Regions from separate parts of the Fodinibius salicampi genome, predicted to be linked through region 1. Evidence: riboswitches for the same ligand, from Rfam matches in the RefSeq annotation. Region 1 holds a riboswitch; the other holds the start of a gene.
What was found. A riboswitch is a leader RNA that binds a small molecule or an ion and turns the genes downstream of it on or off. The one in region 1 is predicted to bind cobalamin.

Region 1 (10,581 bases):
CCAGGAGACCGGCTTTCAAAAGCTCGGTGAGGGAGCTGATGATACCCGTTGCCTGATTGTGCATCTCGAAAATATTAATTCCCTTCATCTCGGGCAGTTGGTTGATTTCTCCGATTTCTGCAAGTACACGGTTACCCACCTCAACCGTATTTGCTCCTGACTCTTTGAATACATCCAACCCGATGGCATATTTTTGATCCAGATGGCGGCCATACTCTCGTTCTGGACTGCCATATCCAACGGTTGCCACATCATGTAATTGTAAATTATTGGGACCGATTACCAGCTGAGCAAATTCATCAGGTTTTGTCATTTCACCAGTGGGACGTACCATATAACGTTTACCGGCTTCGTCAACTTTTCCAGCAGTTACTGAAAAATTACTTTGCCGCAGGGTCTGTGCCAATTCATTTAAATTGACGTTATGGGCTTCAAGTCGTTCGGGAATAAGTTCAATGCGAATTTGCCGTTTTTCAACTCCATAGAGGTCCACATTTGCGACTCCCCGTATGCGTTCAATCCGTTGTTTTAAGTTCCTGTTCAACAATTCGTAGGCATTTGATAAATCGCGCTCAGAGGAGAGCCTAAGATTCATCATCGGGTTGTCCTGTGCCGAAAACTTATTTATAAAAAAGCGCTCCATATCATCTGGCAACTGGTTACGCACACCGTCGATTTTTTCTTTTATCTCCATCGCTTTCAGGCTGATATCAGATCCCATTTCAAACTCTACAAAAATACCCGCCTGGTTTTCACTGGATGAAGAATTCATTCTCTTCAGCCCGCTGATGGTAGCCAGAGCTTCTTCAATGGGCCGTGTAATGGTTCGTTCGACTTCTTCCGGAGTGGAATTGGAGTAGGGTACCGAGACATATGCCCCGGGAAAGGAGATATCCGGAAAATATTCCAATGGTACCATACGGCTGGCAATAATCCCGATAACGACAAAACTGATAAATATCATTATTGTTGTTACCGGGCGGCGGAGGGAGAGGTCTGTGAAGTTCATTTTAATCCCCCTGATCTTTTTGAATAGATTCATTCCCGGCAACAGCGGGTTGTTTGTATACTTTGCGATCCATAATCGCGTACATTACCGGAATAACTACCAGCGTTAAAAGAGTAGAAATCACTAGACCGGCAATGACCGTTATTGCCATAGGCGCACGAAGCTCAGCGCCATCTCCTATACCGATAGCCAATGGCAACAGGCCAAGGGTAGTAGTCAGGGTAGTCATTAAAATGGGGCGAAGTCTTGATTTTCCTCCCTCGAGAATAGCCTTGATCTTTGCCATTCCGCGCTCGCGGTATTGGTTGATTAAATCAATGAGTACAATAGCATTATTTACCACTATTCCGGCCAGTAGAATAAGACCGATAAATACTACCACGCTAATGGTTGAACCGGTTATCCAAAGCCCCAAGATGGCACCCACAAGCGCCAAAGGAATCGTAAACAGGATGATAAAAGGGTGCAAAAGTGATTCGAATTGTGAAGCCATTACCAGGTAAACCAGAAATACGGCCAGTGAGAGTGCGAATAGGAGAGATTCGAAAGAATTTGTCATCTCTTCATTTTGTCCACTTACTTGGGCCTGAATACCGGTCGGCATCACTGTTTGATTGATGATGCTACGGATATCTTCAGCAGCTGTGGAAAGATCTCCATAGTTTAAATTAGCGGAAATAACCGCTACACGCTGTTGGGCCGTGCGCCGTATCTCGCTTGGACCTGTAGCTCTTTTGATTTCAGCAATACTTGCAAGTGGTATCGGGGAGCTGCTGTTGGGATTGATAATCAGGTTTTGTATATCAGTAGCGGATGAGCGATCCTGCTCTTTGGCGCGTACGAGGACATCAATTTTTTGATCTCTCCATGAATAACGAGTAGCAACATCGCCGCGTACTTTGCTTACTACGAGATCTGCCACTTCATGGACTTGTAGTCCCAATGCTGCTGCTTTGGATCGGTCAAAGGTGATCTGTATTTCAGGATTGCCATGTTCCATAGTTGATTTGATATCGGTAAATCGAGAATTATCCGATATTCTTTGGACCATTTGATCACTGACTTTTTTAAGGTCGTCCAGATTGTACCCGGAAATTTCCACTTCAACAGGTGTATCAAATGTAAACAGGGCAGGGCGGGAGAATTTATATTCTAGTCCCGGAATACGCTGAAGATCGGTTCGAATTTCCCCCATAGTGCTCTCTTCAAGCGTTCGTCCCGCTCCACTTGTCAGGGCAACGTTGAGTTCCCCCCAGTTTTCACCGCCCTGGTTGGGATTAGCATCCATTTTATTGCCCGTACCGGCTACGGCAAAGGTTGTATTTATGGAAGAAACATTTCCGGCCGTTTGCTGAATTTTTTGAAGGGCACGGTCGGTTTGTTCTATCGGAGTACCGGGCGGCAGCTGGAATTCCACGTTAAATTCCCCCTGTGATAATGAAGGGATAAGTTCCATTCCCAGCTGAGGAACCAGCATTAAACTTCCTATCAATGACATGAAGGCAAAGGAAAGAACCATAAATCGGTGACGAAGGGACCAGCTTAAAAGGGCAGGATATCGATCTTCAATGGAGGTGAATCCTTTGTCAAAAAGGTTGAGGAGCGGATTAAGCACAAACATGATGCCCTTGCTAATGGCGTGTATCAATTTGCTGATTATTCCAACAAAGAAGGTGGGAACTGTTTCGAATATGAAGATTCGGGCTTTGCGCATCCAGCGCCCCACCTTTGTTTTGGGTTCTCGCAATTCCGGCTTTTCAATCTCCGTTTTTTCGCGTCCCGCCAGTGAGGAAAGCATTGGAATAAGGGTAATGGCAACGACCAGCGAAGCAAGCAGTGAAAAGGTGACCGTAAGGGCCTGGTCGCGGAATAATTGTCCCGCAATGCCGTGAACAAAAACGAGTGGAAAGAATACTGCTATGGTTGTAAGCGTAGAAGCAATTACAGCTGTACCAACTTCACCGGCTCCATCCCGGGCGGCCTGAAGGGGTGTTTTCCCCATATCCCGGTGACGTGATATATTTTCAAGTACCACAATAGAGTTATCGACCAGCAGGCCTATGCCTAATGCAATACCGCCAAGGGACATAATATTCAAGGTGATATCATTGCCATACATAAGATTGAATGTGGCGATGACTGAAACAGGAATAGACAGTGATATGATGACGGTGGCCCAGAAGTTGCGGAGGAATAGGTATAATATTATGATTGCTAAAATACCTCCGATAATCCCCGCATCCACTACTTCGTTGACAGCAGAAGAAATAAAAGTAGACTGGTCATATACCTTGGTAACAGCCATTCCCTCGGGTAGACGTTGTGCTACGTTTTCCATCTTTAATTTAACATTTTCAGCCACATTGACCGTATTGGCATCTCCCTCCTTATAAATAGCGATTTCAACCGCTTCCTGACCATTAAGCCGGGTAATGGCCTCCCGTTCCTTATATCCCTGGCTGATTTCTGCCAGATCTTTGAGATATACCGGGCTGCCTTCTTGAGTAGTTATGACTACATTACGAATGTCATCAACCGTTTGGAACTGGTTGAGTGTACGCACCAGGTATTGTTGGGTCCCTTCCTCCAGTCGTCCACCGGAAAGGTTTACATTTTCAGCTCCGAGGACCTGCGTGATCTGTTGCATTGGAATATTCAGATGGGCAAGCCGGTATTGATTTACAGCAACCTGGATTTCTTCCTCCAGTCCCCCGCTTATTTTAATAGAGGCTACGCCCTGGGCTGCCTGCAGATCTTTCTTAATCTGATCGTCGGCAAAGCGTCGAAGTCTCTTGAGTTTGTTGATATTATATTCCGATTGCTGTTGATCCTGGTAAGTGGCATAGTTGACTTCAGGATTTCGTTCCGACTGTGAATCCTCAATAAAGAAAGCATATCGTATAATAGGATCGAGCGTAGGGTCAAACCGGAGGATAACCGGCCGACCCACTTCGAGCGGAAGTTGCAGGGCGTCAAGCTTTTCACGAACATCGATACTGGCAAAATCCATCTCGGTTCCCCAGGCAAACTCAAGAGTTACATCCGACTGACCTGACCGCGAAATAGATCGTACCTGCTGGACATCCTTGACGACTCCCAAGGCCTCTTCAATTGGCTTGGAAACAAGGTTTTCAACTTCTGCCGGCGCAGCTCCTTCAAATTCCGTACGGACGGTAAGCGTAGGATAACTGAGTTCAGGCAGCAGGTTGATATTAAGTCTGCTCAGTGAAACAAAGCCAAAAAGGATAATCCCAATCGTAAACATGGCGATCGTTACTTTGCGGCGAATAGAAAAATCAATCAAATTCATAGTCGGGCTCCCCGTTAAGATATATAATGCTGGTTTTTAAAAGGAGACAATCTCAACTAAAGCACTGTCTTGCAGGCTGCTTTGGCCAATAGTTACTACGGTATCAGCGGGATTTAAACCTTCCAAAACCTCGATGTTATCCCCGTTTGAATAGCCGGTATTAATATTCCTTCGGTATGCGAGTTTATTGTTAATAACAAAAACACTTTTAATACCATCTTCGCTTATCACGGCATTCTTGGGAATTAAAAGTGCATCCTGATGGGTGTCATATACAATTCGAACACGTCCGAACATACCCGGCTTCAATTGCCGTGACTGGTCGTTTACAGATACCGTAACTTTAAATGTACCGGTTTCTGAATTTACAACCGGACTTACGCGTAGAACCTTTCCCTCAAAGCTTGCTCCCTGTATGGCATCTACCTGAATGAGTGCTTGTTGTCCTTTGCTGAGTTTATCCATCTCGTGCTCAGGGATGTGTAAAATAGCCAGCAGGGGGTCGAAATCTGTGATTCTAAAGACTTCTTGGTCAACATTGATCATATTTCCCGCTTTAATTAGCCGTTCGGAAATGACCCCGCTAATCGGAGCCTGGATTTTTGAATATTTCAGCTGCAACAGGGTAAGTTCATAATCCGATTTTTGTGCCTGGTATTCATAATTAGCATTTTCAAATTCCTGGGCACTAATTAATTCTTTTTGAAAAAGTTCTTCCTTTCTATTGAGTTCATTCTTTAGGCGGTCCATCGTTGCTTTGGCACGTTGTGTTTCCAGTGCTAATTGTTCCTCATCCAATTCTGCTAAAATATCACCTGCATTTACAATGTCGCCCTCTTCAACGTTTAGCTTTTCAACTATACCCCTGACTTTAGCTACAACCATGGCTTCTTCATCCGCTTCCAAAGTCGCCGTGCTGGAATAGTAGGCCGATATTTCACCGGAATTAGCAACAGCAATTTCGACAGGCACAGTGGCCGTGGAATCTTCATCCGTCATGTTTTTGGATTGGGTTTCGGAGCTGCAAGAAGAAAAAGTAACTGAGAAAAGTCCCAGCAAGCCAAGTATTATTAGTTGTGTAAAATATTTTATCGACATCGTCCCGAGCTTAAATTATTTTATTTTGATAACTACTCGGGATTACGAATAGGAATCACTAAAAGTTGCGATAAATTTTTTTAACGATTGGAAAAAATGACTGTAACTTTAAGATAGCACTGGATTAAGGCACATCAGTATTTATAAGTAAAATAAGTGTTTAGAGCCTATGGGATAGGCTATGCCTTGATAACAGATAATTACTTTGTAAATAAAGTGGGATGGTCTCTGTGAAAGTCTGTAGCCTGCTGGTATTTATTTGCCACTTCAAGAAGCGTTTCCTCATCGAATAAATCTCCAATAAAGGTAATACTGGTAGGTTGGCCTTCATCAGTAAATCCATTGGGTAGTACAACGGATGGATGTCCCGTGAGGTTGGTTAATAAAAGATTATTTCCTCCATAAGTCGGAGAGATATAGAGATCTACTTCGTGCATCAGTGAATCCATTTTTCGGATAAGTTCCTGTCGGGCTCTGTTGGCCTGTATATATTCAACAGCCGGTATAAAGCGGGCAGATCGAAAGAGATTGGGCCATGCCGACTTGCCCTGCCGCACCATTTCATCATCTTTATCGCTCAGCGTAAGCTGGTCAAAAGCGGCGGCTCCTTCAGCCATTAGAATGAAGCTAAGGTCCCCGGTAGGATAATCTGGCAGCTCCATAGGAGTAAGTTTGGCGCCCAGATCTTTGAGCGTAGCCAGGGTGAGGCTGTCGCGCTTTTGGTTATCATAATCACTTTCAAAAGCTGATTTTAAATAACCGATAGTAAGTTCACTCAAATTCACATCTGGAGTGTAATTAAAGGGGAGGTCAACAACCGTCTGATCTTTGCCGTCGGGACCTCGAATGGCATCAAAGACAATAGCAGCATCTTCTACTGATCGGGTGAGGGGACCTACTTTATCCATGCTCCAGCTCAGTGCCATTGCTCCGTGGCGGCTTACACGTCCGAAAGTAGGACGCAGGCCCGTAGCCCCGGTTCTGTTTGCGGGGGAGATAATTGATCCCCACGTTTCTGTCCCAATGGCAAAGGGAAAAAAGCCGGCAGAAGTACCGGCTGCAGATCCTGCGGAGGAGCCACTGGAACCCTGATCGAGATTCCATGGGTTGCGGGTGGTGCCTCCAAACCAGACATCACCGTACGCAAGTGCGCCCAGGGTCGTTTTAGCAATAAGCACTGCTCCGGCTTCTTCCAGCTTTTTGGCAACCGTCGCTGTTTCATTACGGATCTGGTCTTTATAGGGTTCAGCACCCCATGTCGTTTTATAATCTTCAACAGCAAACAGGTCCTTCAGTCCATAGGGTATTCCGTGCAGGGGACCGTGATATTCCCCGTTTCCCAGTTCTTCATCCATCTTTTGGGCTTGTTCCAAAGCCAGTTCCTCGGTAACGGTGATTACTGCCTGGAGCGTATCATCGTACTGGACGATCCGATCCAAAAAAAATTTGGTGAGCTCTACCGACGTAATTTTATGCTGCCGGATGAGTGAGGCAAGTTGCCTGATGCTATAAAAGGCAAGATCAGCCTGGTTTTCCGGTAGATTTACATCGTGGGGAATATGCCATTCTATAGGTTTTTCTGTAGTGTCGAAGGTACGTCCTGCGGGAATGGGATTGAAATTTAAAGCGGGAGGGATGCTGTTATCCAACTTAAGTTTACGCAATGATTGGTAAGCCTCTAGGTTACTTTCGAGTTCGGTAATCATGGAATCCTGTTCAGCTTGGGTAAACTCTATACCGATTATTTTAGAGGCTTCACTAATTACATTGGAAGTAATATCATCGTTGATGAAATGTACGGAAGTAAATGCCAGCAGGAATCCCAAAAAAAGTCCAAGTAGTAAGGTGTAAATTCGCTTGCCCATGCGGGTAAATTTTAATTGTAAAGTGAAAACAATATTAATATAACCTATCAAAACTAAAAAGAAGCGTATTCAGGTAACTTGTGGTAGTTAGAACTAATTTGGCCCGAAGGTAACCGGATAGAAAGCAAACTATGGATAAGTGCATTTGAAAAAGGTATTAGCTTATGACAGATCAGACTATTATTTTCTTCCTCAAGTTATTTTTAACGTACTGATTCGATATGGGTCCGTATTATTTATTTGTGAGATAATGCGGTTAAAAGGGAATTCGGTGCTTCTTATAATTAAACCTGTAAGGAAAGTCCGAAGCAGTCCCCGCTGCTGTAAGCTCCTTAACGCTTTAAATCCTTCGATAACCACTGTTTCGTTTTCTAAAACGGGCGGGAAGGTTGTTTAAAGTGGAGTAAGCCAGAAGACCTGCCAGTATTGATGACGGAAAACGCTTTCGGGAGAAAAGCTGATCCATGATTTGCACGCGCTTGTACCAGCCCTGTACATTCATACTTTTGGTCGGATATTTCATTTTATTGCTTCTTTCGGGAGCAGCTTGTCAGTCGGAACATCCGGATCAAACCCAGCCTGCGGTAACCGCCGATTCAGTTCATTTTTCTCATAAGGTGCAAGCCAAGTACGCCGAAGGATTTCGCATCAGCTATCATAACAATCACAAGCTGCTCGAGATAATAAAGCCTTTTCAGGATCAGGTGGATACACTCCGCTACGCATTGGTGCCCAGAGAGTTAAGTGATGAAGTGCAGGTTGAAGGTGCTGAAGAGATCGCAATCCCCATTAAAAGCCTGTTGGCCACATCAGCTACGCATATCGGACTTACAGATATGCTCGGAACCATCGATATAATTACCGGTATGGCTGGCGCCAATTATGTCTATCATAAAAAAGTTCGGCAGGGTATCGAAGAAGGTAACATAGTGAGCTTGCCACAAGGTGAACTAAACAAAGAAGAAGTGCTATCGCTCGATCCTGATTTAATGATGATATCGGGTGGGCAGTCGTCGCAGTTTGACAATTACAAAGTGCTTATGGATTCCGACATCAACGTGATGGTAAACTCGGAATGGCTCGAAACAACACCTCTGGGGAAGGCTGAGTGGGTAAAAGTGCTGGCCGCTCTGCTAAATAAAGAGAAACTCGCGAATGAGAAATTTGGACAGGTGGCCGAAAAATATAACCGGCTAAAGGCAAAGGTCGATACGGTGGATAAGATGCCACTGGTGATCAATAATATGCCGTATAAAGGCGCGTGGTTTGTGTCGGGCGGAGACAGCTTTACGGCCCAGTTTCTCAAAGATGCCGGCGCAGATTACCCATGGTATGATGAACATGACACAGGCGGACTCCGCAAGAGTTTTGAAGTGGTCTATGAGGTCGGACTCGAAGCCGATATTTGGATCAATCCCGGAACAGCCGAAACCAAGGAAGATATTTTGGACAAAGATTCCCGGTTTAAAGATTTTAACCCCTATAAAACGGGTGAGATCTACAACAATAACCGACGCACAAACGAAAGTGGGGGTAATGACTATTGGGAGTCGGGCGTGGTGCATCCCGAAATATTGCTGGCTGATTATATCAAGATCTTTCATCCCGATGTATTGCCTGAGCACTCTCTGTATTACTACAAACAAGTTGAGTGATGGCTGAGCAATCGACGCAATATCGCACGGGCATGCGTCCGCTTTACTTCTTTCTGCTTATTGGCGGAGTGGCAGGGCTATTTCTGCTTAACCTGGCACTGGGTTCGGTGGATATACCTCTACACGAGATTGTACAAGTGCTACTGGGTGATGGATCGGTCCGCGACTCATGGCAGAAAATTGTGATCAATATTCGTATTCCCCGTGCGGTCACTGCAATTTTGGCTGGCAGTGCGCTATCCCTGGGAGGATTATTAATGCAGACCCTCTTCCGGAATCCCCTGGCAGGTCCCTCTGTATTGGGGATAACCGCCGGGGCCAGCCTGGGAGTGGCTATCGTAATGCTGGCTGGAGGGACCATCACCAGTATCTTTGCCATTCAGCAGCTTTCGGCAATGGGCAGCTGGCTGATTGTTATTGCGGCCAGCCTCGGTTCGGCGGGCGTACTGCTGCTTATTCTGTTGATCTCCATCAAAGTACGAGATAATGTAACGCTGCTCATCATCGGACTAATGGTTGGAAACATGACGATCGCTCTCGTGAGTATCTGGCAGTATTTTAGCCGGCCCGAACAGATACAGGATTACCTTATATGGACCTTTGGAAGCCTGGGTGGAGTGCCGCTGGAACAGCTTTGGATCCTGGGCGCTGTTACCATTGTAGGCACTTTAATAGCGTTGTTACTTGTTAAACCACTAAATGGCTTGCTATTGGGAGAAAGTTACGCCCGAAGTATGGGCTTATCCGTCACCTCTTCCCGGATATGGATTATCATAAGCACAAGTCTTTTAGCGGGGGGCATTACTGCTTTTTGTGGCCCGATTGGATTCATAGGTATTGCAGTGCCACATCTCACGCGCTCTCTATTCGGCACAAATGAACACCGGGTGCTGATACCCGGGACATTGCTGATGGGCGCGCTGCTCCTGCTTGTTTGTGATATTATTGCCCAGGTACCCGGGACTGCAACTACTTTACCTATTAGCGCCGTTACGTCCATGATTGGCGCCCCGGTTGTAATCTGGGTGATCATTCAACGCAAAAATTTACAGGCCTCATTTTAATGGATCCCCATAAGCCTATCATATCTACAGAGAAATTAAGTATCGGATTCTCCGGTCGGGGAAGGGAAGCCCCTAAAACGGTGGCTGCTGGTATTGATGTATCGCTGAAGAGCGGGCAGGTGGTATGTTTGTTAGGGCCCAATGGATCGGGGAAATCCACCTTAATCCGAACACTTGCCGGACTTCATCCACCGTTAAATGGTGAAATAAGTTTGCTGGGAGAGTCGATGGCTCAACTTACCAATAAAGACATTTCCAAAAAGATAAGTACCGTTCTAACGGATCAGCTTACCATAGGTAACTTGACCGTCCGGGAGCTGGTTTCTTTCGGCCGATCTCCCTATACGGGATGGTTTGGTTCTCTGGATAAGCGGGATACTCAAAAGGTGGAATGGGCCATTGAATCCACAGGTATTGCTTCTTTTGTGAACCGGGATGTACTACAGCTGAGTGATGGCGAGCGGCAAAAGGTGATGATTGCCCGTGCTTTGGCCCAGGATACCCCGGCCATGTTACTGGATGAGCCCACAGCCCATCTCGATTTGCCCAATCGGGTAAGTATTATTCGCTTGTTGAGGAA
Region 2 (10,581 bases), 210 kb from region 1:
TTCTTTTTTCTTCCAGGTCCTCAATCAGCTGACGGTTAATAACGATATGCTTGCCGGAAAGAGTATCGCGGGAATAAAGATTACTGAAATAACTGTCGATGGACGAGGTTGTACCGGTGATAATGGAGATCGACGCAGTTGGCGCAATTGCTAATAGTACGGCATTGCGGCGTGGCGGGTAATCATACCCTTTACCCTGCTCTTCCATCTCTTGGTAATGCCTGAATGCCCCGCGCTCTTCGGCCAGCTCCTGCGAGGTACGGTAGGCAATCTTCCGCATGAAGGCTCCCAGTTTCCGGGCCAACATAACGGCTTCTTCAGAGTCATAGGCAATTTCTAGGTCGATCAGGGCCTCCGCAAAACCCATGAGTCCGATACCCAAGGGACGCAAGTCCATTGTATTACGCTCTGCAGCCTCGGAGGGATAAAAATTCTTATCCAGGATATTATCCAATCCCCGGGTCATTGTTTCGAGCGTATCTTCCAGCTTTTCCCAGTCGATATCACTCAGGTCCTCTTTCACATGTTTCGAGAGGTTCACCGATGCCAGCGTACAAACAGCCGTAGAGTCAGGACGATTGGGAATGGAGATCTCGGTACATAGGTTGGAGCTGTTGATCACGCTATACTCCGGACACGGGTTATGGCGGTTGTGCTCATCTTTAAAGATCAGCCACGGGTGACCTGTTTTCGCCAGCTTGAAGAGATACTTCTTGAAAAAATCCTGGCTGTCCAGTTTCCTAAATTGCTCCAACTCATTGACTTCGGCCTGCTCAATACGCTGCTCATATTTCTTTTTGAAGTCATCGCCTGTGGCATCTACCAGTTCGGAACACTCACCGGGATCAAACAGGTAGATCGGCTCTCCCTGGTCAATTCGACGCATCATTTCGTCGGGCATCCATAAGCTCGTGTTGAGCGATGGTGTCCTAAAATAGGCGTTGCCCGTGGTTTCCCGCAGATCCAGGAAACCATCGATATCCAGGTGCCAGGGCTGCATGGAGATTACCTGCGAGCTGCGGCGGCGTCCCCCCTGCTGGATGGAGTTAACCAGCGTATCAAAGATCTTTATAAAGGGAATGGCCCCGGATGAGGGTGCATTCAGCGAAGCAATATTCGAACCCGTAGCCCGGATACGACTGACATCCGTCCCCACACCCCCGGCATATTTGGCCAGGAATGCCGTCTCGCGTGCCTTGTCCATAATCGAATCCAAGGAGTCATCGATAACGCTCACATAGCAGGAAGAATATTGCGAGGTAACGGTACCCGAATTAAACAATGTTGGCGTGGAATGCAGGTACTCCAGCTTTGAAAGCTTGTTGTAGATCTTGACGATCTCCTCGTTGGAATTACCGATGCCCATGGCCACCCGCATAAAAAACCATTGCGGTTTCTCCATGACCTCACCATCGCGGTTTTTCATCAGATAACGGTCATTCATGGTCGTTAAGCCAAAATAACCAAGCAGGCTGTCCCGCTCAAAGTTGACCGACTGCTCCAGAAGATCAAAATCGAACGCTTTGAGCCGTTCATGCAGCAGCTCCTGTTCAAATCCTTTTTTCAGGTATTCCCGGAAGCTATCCAGTCGCCGGTCAATTCGCTTGTTAATGAGCTTCAACAACTGCCTTGTGGCCAGGGTATCGTAGACCGGGTGTTTAGGAATGAGCTGTTCTATAGCCTTCAGCACCAGCCGGTCGAGCTCTTCGGTGGACACCCGCTCCGGGACTTTTAGGTCCAGTTCTTTCATGATCAGAAAGACCAGCTCGTAGTCGTCCTCTACCTCCAGTCCTTCTATAATTTCAAAAATGGCGTTAATAATTTTCTGTGTTCTGAACGGTTCTTCCGTTCCGTCGCGCTTTATGACAGTTCTTTTCATAGTGTTGAAAGGTTGAAAGGTTAAATATTGAAGGTTAATCCGCACAGCCCCTACTCGTTGCCACTTGTCAAGGGTTTTGTCTCCACCGAGCTTTTTTGCCCGGTAGTATCATTTCCTGTCAACTGTGGGGGTTACCTTATAAAGGGTTAATAGACTGCTTGCTCTTTGAAAGTGGTCTTTACAATATCTATAGGGTGCTATATCAATAGTTCGTATATTCGGTTGAGGATACCTCAAAGAAGTTGATCAGCTTCTTTACATCTTCCTTCTGTAGGAATCGCAGGGGATTTTCGTTGATGTGGAACTCCTGCTGAAAACCCAATTCCTGCAGGCGCCGGTCGGTGATATACTTCAGGTAGCGCTCCAGTTCACCGTAAGAAATTCCCAGGATCGTACGGTCTCCGAACTTATGTTTCACGTATTCTATTTCCAGGGCGGTTCCCTCCAAAATGATGTCCCGTATATCCTGCACGTACTCGGTATCTTCCACAATCTCCGGATTTTCATCCAGCATAATCAGGATTGCCTCAATACCGTTCTGCAGGTGCAACGACTCGTCAATCAGCACCAGTTCTACCCCGGAGACCACATTCTTCATCTTGGCCATATCTTTGAGGGCGAAGAAATGTGCAAAAGAGGAGTAAAAGAAAATCCCTTCCAGGATAATGTTATTCAGTAAAATGGCCCGCAGGACCTGCTTCTGTCCTTCAAGCGTTTCCGGATCGATCTTCTCATAGCTGATCTTGTCGATCTCATCCACAATCAGCGACTGCTTTTTGCGCAGGATGGGGTCATCAAAGGCTACATCGTACATCTTCTCGCGGTCCATACCGAATGACTGCAGCACAATCTCAAAGAAATCGCTGTGGATATTCTCCATAAACAGCTGCGTGCTGAAGCTCATCTTGGCGTGTGGATCGGTGAGCAGCGGAAAGAAGGAGTTTACCAGCACATTCTGTACCAGCAGCTCCGAGGAGCAGAAGTAGCCCACAGCCGTATCAAAGAGATCCTTTTCATCATCCGAAAGCGAGTGATAGTCAAGCGCATCCTGCTGGATATTCAGCTCCTCCGGAAACCAGATCGCTTTTTTTTGTTTTTCGTAGAGCTCCTTGAAAATGGGATATGAGGGATCTTCACTGAGTTTAATATTATCACGTACTGAAGTGCGTCCTATTAGTTTGTTGTTCATAAATAAATAGATTTTGTCGGGACGTAGTATGCTACGTCCGTATAGATTAAAATTTTATACTTTATCCCGCATCAGGCGGGCTGCTTCCACCATATTTTCCAGCGACGGCAGCGTCTCTTCCCAGCCTCTGGTTTTAAGTCCACAGTCGGGGTTTACCCAGATCTGTTCAGGCTCAAGTACATCCGCAGCCTTTTCCAGCAGCGCGACCATCTCGTCGGTTGAAGGCACCCGCGGAGAATGGATATCGTAGACACCCGGACCTATTTCATTGGGATATTCGAACTCCACAAAGGCATCCAGCAGCTCCATCTGGGAACGGGAAGTCTCCATAGAGATCACATCCGCATCCAAGCGGGCAATATGTTCGATCACATCATTAAACTCCGAGTAGCACATATGAGTGTGGATCTGTGTTTGGTCCTCTACCACCGTAGAAGCCATGCGGAAGGCATCTACCGCCCATTCCAGATAACGATCCCAATCGTCACGCCGCAATGGCAACCCTTCCCGGAAAGCGGGTTCATCAATCTGGATAGCCTGTATGCCGGCTTCCTCCAGGTCTTTTACTTCATCGCGGATGGCCAGGGCAATCTGCTTAGCGGTTTCAGACCAGGGCTGGTCGTCGCGCGGAAAGGACCATTGCAGGATGGTTACCGGACCCGTGAGCATTCCTTTGACCGGCTGGTCAGTTTGGGACTGGGCGTACGAGGACCATTTGACAGTGATGGCTTCCGGACGGTGGATATCGCCATAAATGATGGGCGGCTTTACCCCGCGGGTGCCATAGCTTTGCACCCAGCCGTTGCGGGTAAAAGCGAATCCGGCAAACTGCTCACCGAAATATTCTACCATATCATTGCGCTCGAATTCACCGTGGACCAGCAAGTCCAAGCCAATCTCTTCCTGTTTTTGGATCAGTTTATCAATCGCCTCTTTGATATGCTGTTCGTACTCTTCCCAGGATAACTTTCCCTTTCTGTAATCCGCTCGCCACTGCCGGACTTCTTTAGTTTGCGGGAAGGACCCAATGGTGGTAGCGGGGAACAGGTCCGGCAGATCCAGATGTTTCTGCTGTACCTTTTTTCGTTCTCTGTAGGGATGGTCGCGGTGTAGGATACCATCATCCAGATTCTCTATGCGCTCCTGCACATCGGGATTATGCACCAGCGCTGACTCTCCTTTGTCAGCCAGATCTGCCTGGTGCGCCCTTACAAGTTCCTGCTCTTCGTCTGTCAACGAATCCTCTGCGAGCTTCTTCATCAGGGACAGCTCGTCCAGTTTCTGGTTGGCAAAAGCCATCCAGCGCTTGACCTCGGCAGGCAGCGCCGTCTCATCCGTTTCCTGCTCCAGATCCACCGGACAGTGCAGCAGCGAGCACGAAGGTGCTATCCAAAGCCGGTCGCTTCCAATTGCTTCCTCAGCCTGGTCAATAATCTCTGCTGCTTTTTCAAGATCTGCTTTCCAGATATTCCGTCCGTTGATCAATCCCAGGGAAAGCACTTGCTCCCCATTCATTTTATCAAGCACCACTTCCAGCTGATTCTGATCTTCTACCAGATCGATATGAAGGCCGTCTGACGGTAGTTCGCACGCCAGATCCGAATTTTCACCGAGACCCTCAAAATAGGTCGTCAGCAGCAAGTTTAATTCTCCCAGGTCTTCATCCAGTTTTTGATAGGCTTTCCGATAGGCCTTCTTGACTTTTCCATCAAGGTCCAGAGAAAGAAACGGCTCTTCGATCTGCACCCACTCGACGCCCATCCGCTCGAGCTTATCCAAAATTTCCTGGTATACAGGCAGCAGCTTATCTAGCAGGTCTAGGCGGTGAAAATCACCGCCTCCCTCCTTTTCCTTGCCCAGCAGCAAGAAGCTGACCGGACCAATAAGCACGGGCTTTGTAATTACGCCCACGGCTTTGGCTTCCTCGTACTCGTCAAATATTTTTGATGAAAGACATTGGAAGGTCTGATCGGCCGAAAACTCCGGGACGATGTAGTGATAATTAGTATTGAACCATTTGGTCATCTCCATGGCCGAGATGTCATGATCTTCATCCTGTATGCCCCGTGCCATGGCAAAATAAGTATCAATGGGATAGCTCAGGATTTTGTCATTCTCCTGGTCATACAACTCCTGGTAGCGCTCCGGGATAGCCCCCACCAGCAGCGCCGTATCCAGCACTTGGTCATAGAGTGAGAAATCATTCGACGGCACCCAGTCTATGCCGGCTTCTTTCTGTTTGGTCCAGTGCATCACCCGAAGGGCTTCGGTGGATTCCACCAGTTTTGATTTACTGATATCGCCTTTCCAATAAGATTCTACGACTTTTTTAAGATCTCTGTTGATACCTATCCGCGGGTATCCGAGGTTGTGAGTAAGCATGAGTAATACCTTGTTTTAGCTTATAATTATACGAGGTGAGAACGCTAAAACGTTGATAAGACAGGAGATAAAAAATATCACATAAACCATAATGAAGACCTACGCCGTTCCTGTCTTTCAACAACGCCTTAACTCCCGAAGGCCTCGTTTACTCAATTTAAAGGCAGGTCTCCTGGCTTACCGAAATTTCCTTGATCCTTCCCATCTCTTTTGGGGCTGAGACAGTGGCTTAACAAAGAAATCTATCGGATTACAGTTGCGGGAACAGCTCCGGATTCTCCTTCTCAGGAATCACCGGATTCCCTTTTCACCCCGACCGTGGTCGGGACACCTTTAAATCTTACTTTTAAGAAAACAGCTTCGGCGTTCATTGTCAACGATTACTTTTCCACATTTAGCCTAAGTTGTTAACATTCCGGAGGAAAGTTTCGATGTATAAATGGCACCAAAGTGGTTTCATGGAAAACCAGTGTGCATAGTTATAATCAGTAGGTTCTGTTGTGGGTCTGCATTGTAAACTTGAAACAGCTATATGTATGAGTCAATAGCGCGGGAATTAATTCCCGCGCTACTTATTTCCTGTCCCTTTTACCCAGTTATTTATAAACACTTATAGCCCTGGGTCGCTTTACAGGACGAGTTGTTAACCAGTCCAAACGGATTGGCAACCTGTCCTATCAATAACCTCCTGAATAAACAGGTTTAACAGAATCCCGATATGGGCCAAAAAATCTGTAAGGATTCCCCTCCAAAAGGATCTTACTTATTGAGAAAGAGCATAACTACTATATCATGCAAACCATTTCAGCATTTATTGCAGATACTAACGCCTCCAGAGCTTGAAATAAATTCAGAATGACACGGGTGATTTATTACAACCCATAAACGTTCAAAACAAACAAAAAGCTATGCCCATTACCTACGCCCTTTACCCCAACCATCTGACCAATAAACCGAACGACCACCGGGCTATCGTCCGGCACGGGAAAAGCCTTTCGATGGAAGATATTATTGATGAAATGATCAGCCGGGGATCAACGATAACTAAAGCCGATGCACTGGCCACGCTCGAAAACTATGAAGCGGCCATTGAACGTGCTCTTTCCCGCGGCCACCGTATTGATACTCCCCTGATGAATATCAGCCTGTCTATCTCGGGTATTTTTAAAGATCATGAAGATTACTTCGATCCTAGTCGCCACCAGTTGCATATCAACTGTAACTGTGGGCTGCGTTTAAAAACCCTTCCCGGAAAGCTTCGACTGGAAAAAGTAAACGGACATATTCCCCGCCCCGCCATCACCCGGTTTTTAGATGTGGATTCCGATACGAAAAACGAATTGCTCACCCCCGGAAGCATCGCTATCGTCCGTGGTTACCGTTTAAAAACAGATCCGGATGACAAACAGCAAGGGGTATTCTTTATCAGCCATGACGGTACAGAGATTCGCGTAAACAGATTCATCCGGAATATGCCCAAAGAGCTGATCTTTGCCATTCCCGATACCCTCACGGCTGACAGTTACCGGCTAGAAATACGGGCAATAATGCACAGCTCATCCGAAATTCGATCGGGAAGACTTGATACTAAACTCCAGCTAGCCTGATCCTCCTCCCGCCTTTGCTTTAGTAGGATATTGAATGAATTATCCTTTGTAATTCTGCGTAACGTTCCCCCTAACCGACGTAACTTCACTGTTATCAGTATAACTTACACAGAGTTATTTAGATAACAGTATTACAGTTATTAGGGTAACATAGGTAGTGTTATTAGTATAACAGTGAGAAAGTTATACTAATAACTTTTAGAATATCATTCCCATGGCAGTGAGCATTATTAGTAGGGGTATACTGCCCCTCTCGGCCTGTAAGAATCCTCTACAAGGATATTACAAGTTGAAGGAACGGGTTAAAATGCGTATGGTAAGGTAGCTATTAATAAACCGCTTGTCCCTTGATGGGAAAGTATAACACGAACTTATAAGGCATATTAAACTATTATGAAATTTTCGATCAAAGTAATGACCGCAATGATTGTCATCGCAATGGTGCTGGGCGGAGCGTTCTCCTCTTCGGCGCAGGAAACAAACGGAGAATGGATTTCCCTGTTTGACGGTGAAACACTGGAAAATTGGCAGGCCGGTGAAAATCCGGAGACCTTTTCGTTAGAAGATGGAATCATTAAAGTTGATGGTCCCCGCGCACACCTGTTTTATTCGGGACCTGTGGAAAATCATGATTTCACGAATTTTGAGTTCCAAGCGGATGTAAAAACGACCGAAGGATCTAATTCGGGCATCTACTTCCACACCGAATACCAGGAAGAAGGCTGGCCGGAAAAGGGGTATGAAGTACAGGTTAATAATACTGATGATGATCCAAGAAAAACCGCCAGTCTCTATGCCGTGAAAGACATCATGAATGATGCTCCCGCCAAAGACGGTGAATGGTTTACATTGCACATCAAGGTCCAAGATAAAAACGTTACGGTGAAGTTGGATGGAGAGACCCTCATTGAGTATACCGAACCGGAAAATGTGGACCGCGAGGGACGCGTACTCGATAGCGGTACCTTTGCCCTGCAGGGACACGACCCAGAAAGTGTGGTGTACTACAAAAACATAAAGGTAAAACCCCTGCCATAAATCAATACTATTCGAGCGTTAAATCGCAGGGAAGGCTGATTTAACGCTCGAACCTCTTTACATTAGTAACAGAACTGATAGAAAATTAATCTAACCCATTGAATGTTATGGAAAAGATGAACCGACTGCGTGATGCAATTACAGATTATATTTACGAAGAAGGAACTGAGTACCACCGGCTTTTGCTTTCCAAAGATTTTCACCAAGCTCTTTTGAAGGAGGCCGAAGAAAACGATACCCAGGTAGATCTGCCAAGAATAGAAGTAAAGGAAAATGTGGATTATAATTTCAAGCTTCTACCTTAAAAGATGCCCTATCAGTGGATAGTTTAGGATTACGCTTTAGTTTGTCAAAAACACGGAATTAAACAGACATTTTTTTTGTAAATAGATATATGCAGTTTATTTTTTAAAAAGCATGATTGTCAATACATAACCCAAAAGAACAGCACTTTTTATGCCTAGATGTGAAATTTATAAAGATGCCAAAGGAGAATGGAGATGGCGAAGAACAGCCAAAAACGGCGATATAGAAGCGTACTCCAATGGCGGATTTGAGGACAAAGAAGAATGTAAGAAAGATGGCAAAGAAAATGGTAATTGCACCAGTTATACTCGCAGCAATTCCTATTAGGCCATTTTAAAACGCATTAAACGAGGCTGTCTATTTTACGACCAATAGGCAGCCTTTTTATTTTTTAGCTGCTATTCTTTAGTAATATCACACTCAAAACAAATTAATGGGACAACGAACAGAACGTATTTACAACCGCGGGGAGTCTTTCCTCCGGAAAAAGAACTACGAACAGGCGCTGCGTCTTTTCAACCAGGTACTTAACAGAGAACCCGGTCATAAAAAGGCGCTCAAAAATAAGCTCATAATTAAAATTGACAGGGAGAAGAACCAGGAAACAGAGGAATTCCTACAGTTTGCTTTAAAGCAGGTCCCTGAGGATAGTGAGCTGCATCAAATTGCCGGCAGCTATTATATGAGCCTGAATAAAGCAGAAAGGGCTGAAAAATATTTCAAAAAATCAGTTGCCCTCGATGATAACAATGCCCTGGCTCACTATGGGTTGGGGCTCATTGCTGCCAATCAACATTCAAATCATAAAAAAGCAATCGAATGTTTCAGCCGGGCAATTCAATTAGATCATGACTTTGCCAATGCTCATTTTAATCGGGGATGCAGCTATATGCTCCGGGAACAAATGGATAATGCACGGGAAGACTTTCTCAGGGCAAAGGAATTAGACCATCCGGAAGCCGGTCATTTTCTAAAGCAGTATTTTTAAAAGGATTTAAAATACTGCATGGAATTATATGATTTGCGATGTGGCTTCTTTAAAATTTTCCGGAATTTTGATACCGTTAGATGCCTCCCAAAACTAAAATCCGGGAAAGAAATAATTAAAGAGAAGAACAAGCGCATAAATTGCAGCTGCAGCACCAGCGCCAATGAGTAGTACAGAAACCGCTATTGCCTGTTCATCTGACATCTCTTTCTTTTTCTGAACTTTTTTCTTATCCATAACGACTCCTATTTGTTGGCCTTTTAAATCAAATTATAGCTCTTAGGGGTTATTTCCAAAATAAAGGTCATTTTTTCCTTTAAAAGCTATCAGCTATCTTATAGGGGTACGGGTAAATAAAGAAATACATGGCTTTTTATGGACAGATCAATGATAATATATGAGCAACGCCATGATATATGGCGTAAAGGCACTTTTGCTTCTGCAATGTTAACCATCCTGTTTTTTATCCTGTTCTGGAATATCCCCGATCCTCTGTGGATAGGGATACTTCGGTTGGTTACCTTTATATTTTTTACGCTTACCGTCTTTGGTACGTTAAAACTTATGGAATCGCCTATGGAAGTAGAACTCAGTTTTAACTCCAAATATCTGCTAATCTCCTATGTCCAAAACGAAAAGGAAGTGCTAAACGAACAGTTCGATCGCTCTGCGATTCAATCGATCCTGCCTACGTCCAATGACCTCCCCTTTTGGACCCACTATTTGCATCCGCAATCGGCCATACTCAAAGTCAACTTTAAAGAAGAACAGCATAAATCTCCTCTAATCAAATACCGGGGGCGGCCGCTCTTATTTAAACAAGACGAATTATCTGAGGTTCGGAAATGGATTGATGAGGAGCAGCAAGAATATAATAGTAAGACCACCACCTAATCTTGAATTGACATAGGGAATGCGGCCGGGCTTTTATGATCATAGCGATCAACAGCACGGACTCCGAAAAAAAGGTCTTCTGTTGAAACTCCTTTTAAGGTAAAGGCTGTGGTATCACCGACAAACTCAGAATCTGTCCAATAGGGTTCATCCATTGCTCTCCAGACAACTTCATATCCTTTTAAATCAGGTTCGTTATTCGGCTCCCATTGCAAGCTAATATTATCATCCGACTGGGCAATGTCAGCGCGCACCTCACTTGGTCCGGCAGGTGCATTTGCCAAGGTACTGAGTACGG

Region 2: it holds a riboswitch for cobalamin, as region 1 does, so the genes downstream of both, metE (5-methyltetrahydropteroyltriglutamate--homocysteine S-methyltransferase) here and ABEB05_RS01755 (ABC transporter substrate-binding protein) in region 1, are expected to answer to the same signal.

The regions. Positions count from the first base shown of each region.
Region 1 covers NZ_BAABRS010000001.1:423,605-434,185, forward strand. The annotation lists gene ABEB05_RS01735 (efflux RND transporter permease subunit) at 1-1,009, opposite strand, end outside; gene ABEB05_RS01740 (efflux RND transporter permease subunit) at 1,011-4,319, opposite strand; gene ABEB05_RS01745 (efflux RND transporter periplasmic adaptor subunit) at 4,356-5,417, opposite strand; gene ABEB05_RS01750 (amidase) at 5,618-7,282, opposite strand; cobalamin riboswitch at 7,489-7,721, shown strand; gene ABEB05_RS01755 (ABC transporter substrate-binding protein) at 7,747-8,937, shown strand; gene ABEB05_RS01760 (iron ABC transporter permease) at 8,937-10,001, shown strand; gene ABEB05_RS01765 (ABC transporter ATP-binding protein) at 10,001-10,581, shown strand, end outside.
Region 2 covers NZ_BAABRS010000001.1:637,654-648,234, reverse strand. The annotation lists gene ABEB05_RS02630 (ribonucleoside-diphosphate reductase subunit alpha) at 1-1,879, opposite strand, end outside; gene ABEB05_RS02625 (ribonucleotide-diphosphate reductase subunit beta) at 2,082-3,068, opposite strand; gene metE (5-methyltetrahydropteroyltriglutamate--homocysteine S-methyltransferase) at 3,123-5,450, opposite strand; cobalamin riboswitch at 5,596-5,800, opposite strand; gene ABEB05_RS02615 (DNA-binding domain-containing protein) at 6,359-7,057, shown strand; gene ABEB05_RS02610 (3-keto-disaccharide hydrolase) at 7,451-8,095, shown strand; gene ABEB05_RS02605 (hypothetical protein) at 8,203-8,400, shown strand; gene ABEB05_RS02600 (YegP family protein) at 8,552-8,728, shown strand; gene ABEB05_RS02595 (tetratricopeptide repeat protein) at 8,835-9,389, shown strand; gene ABEB05_RS02590 (hypothetical protein) at 9,483-9,626, opposite strand; gene ABEB05_RS02585 (hypothetical protein) at 9,765-10,283, shown strand; gene ABEB05_RS02580 (hypothetical protein) at 10,280-10,581, opposite strand, start outside.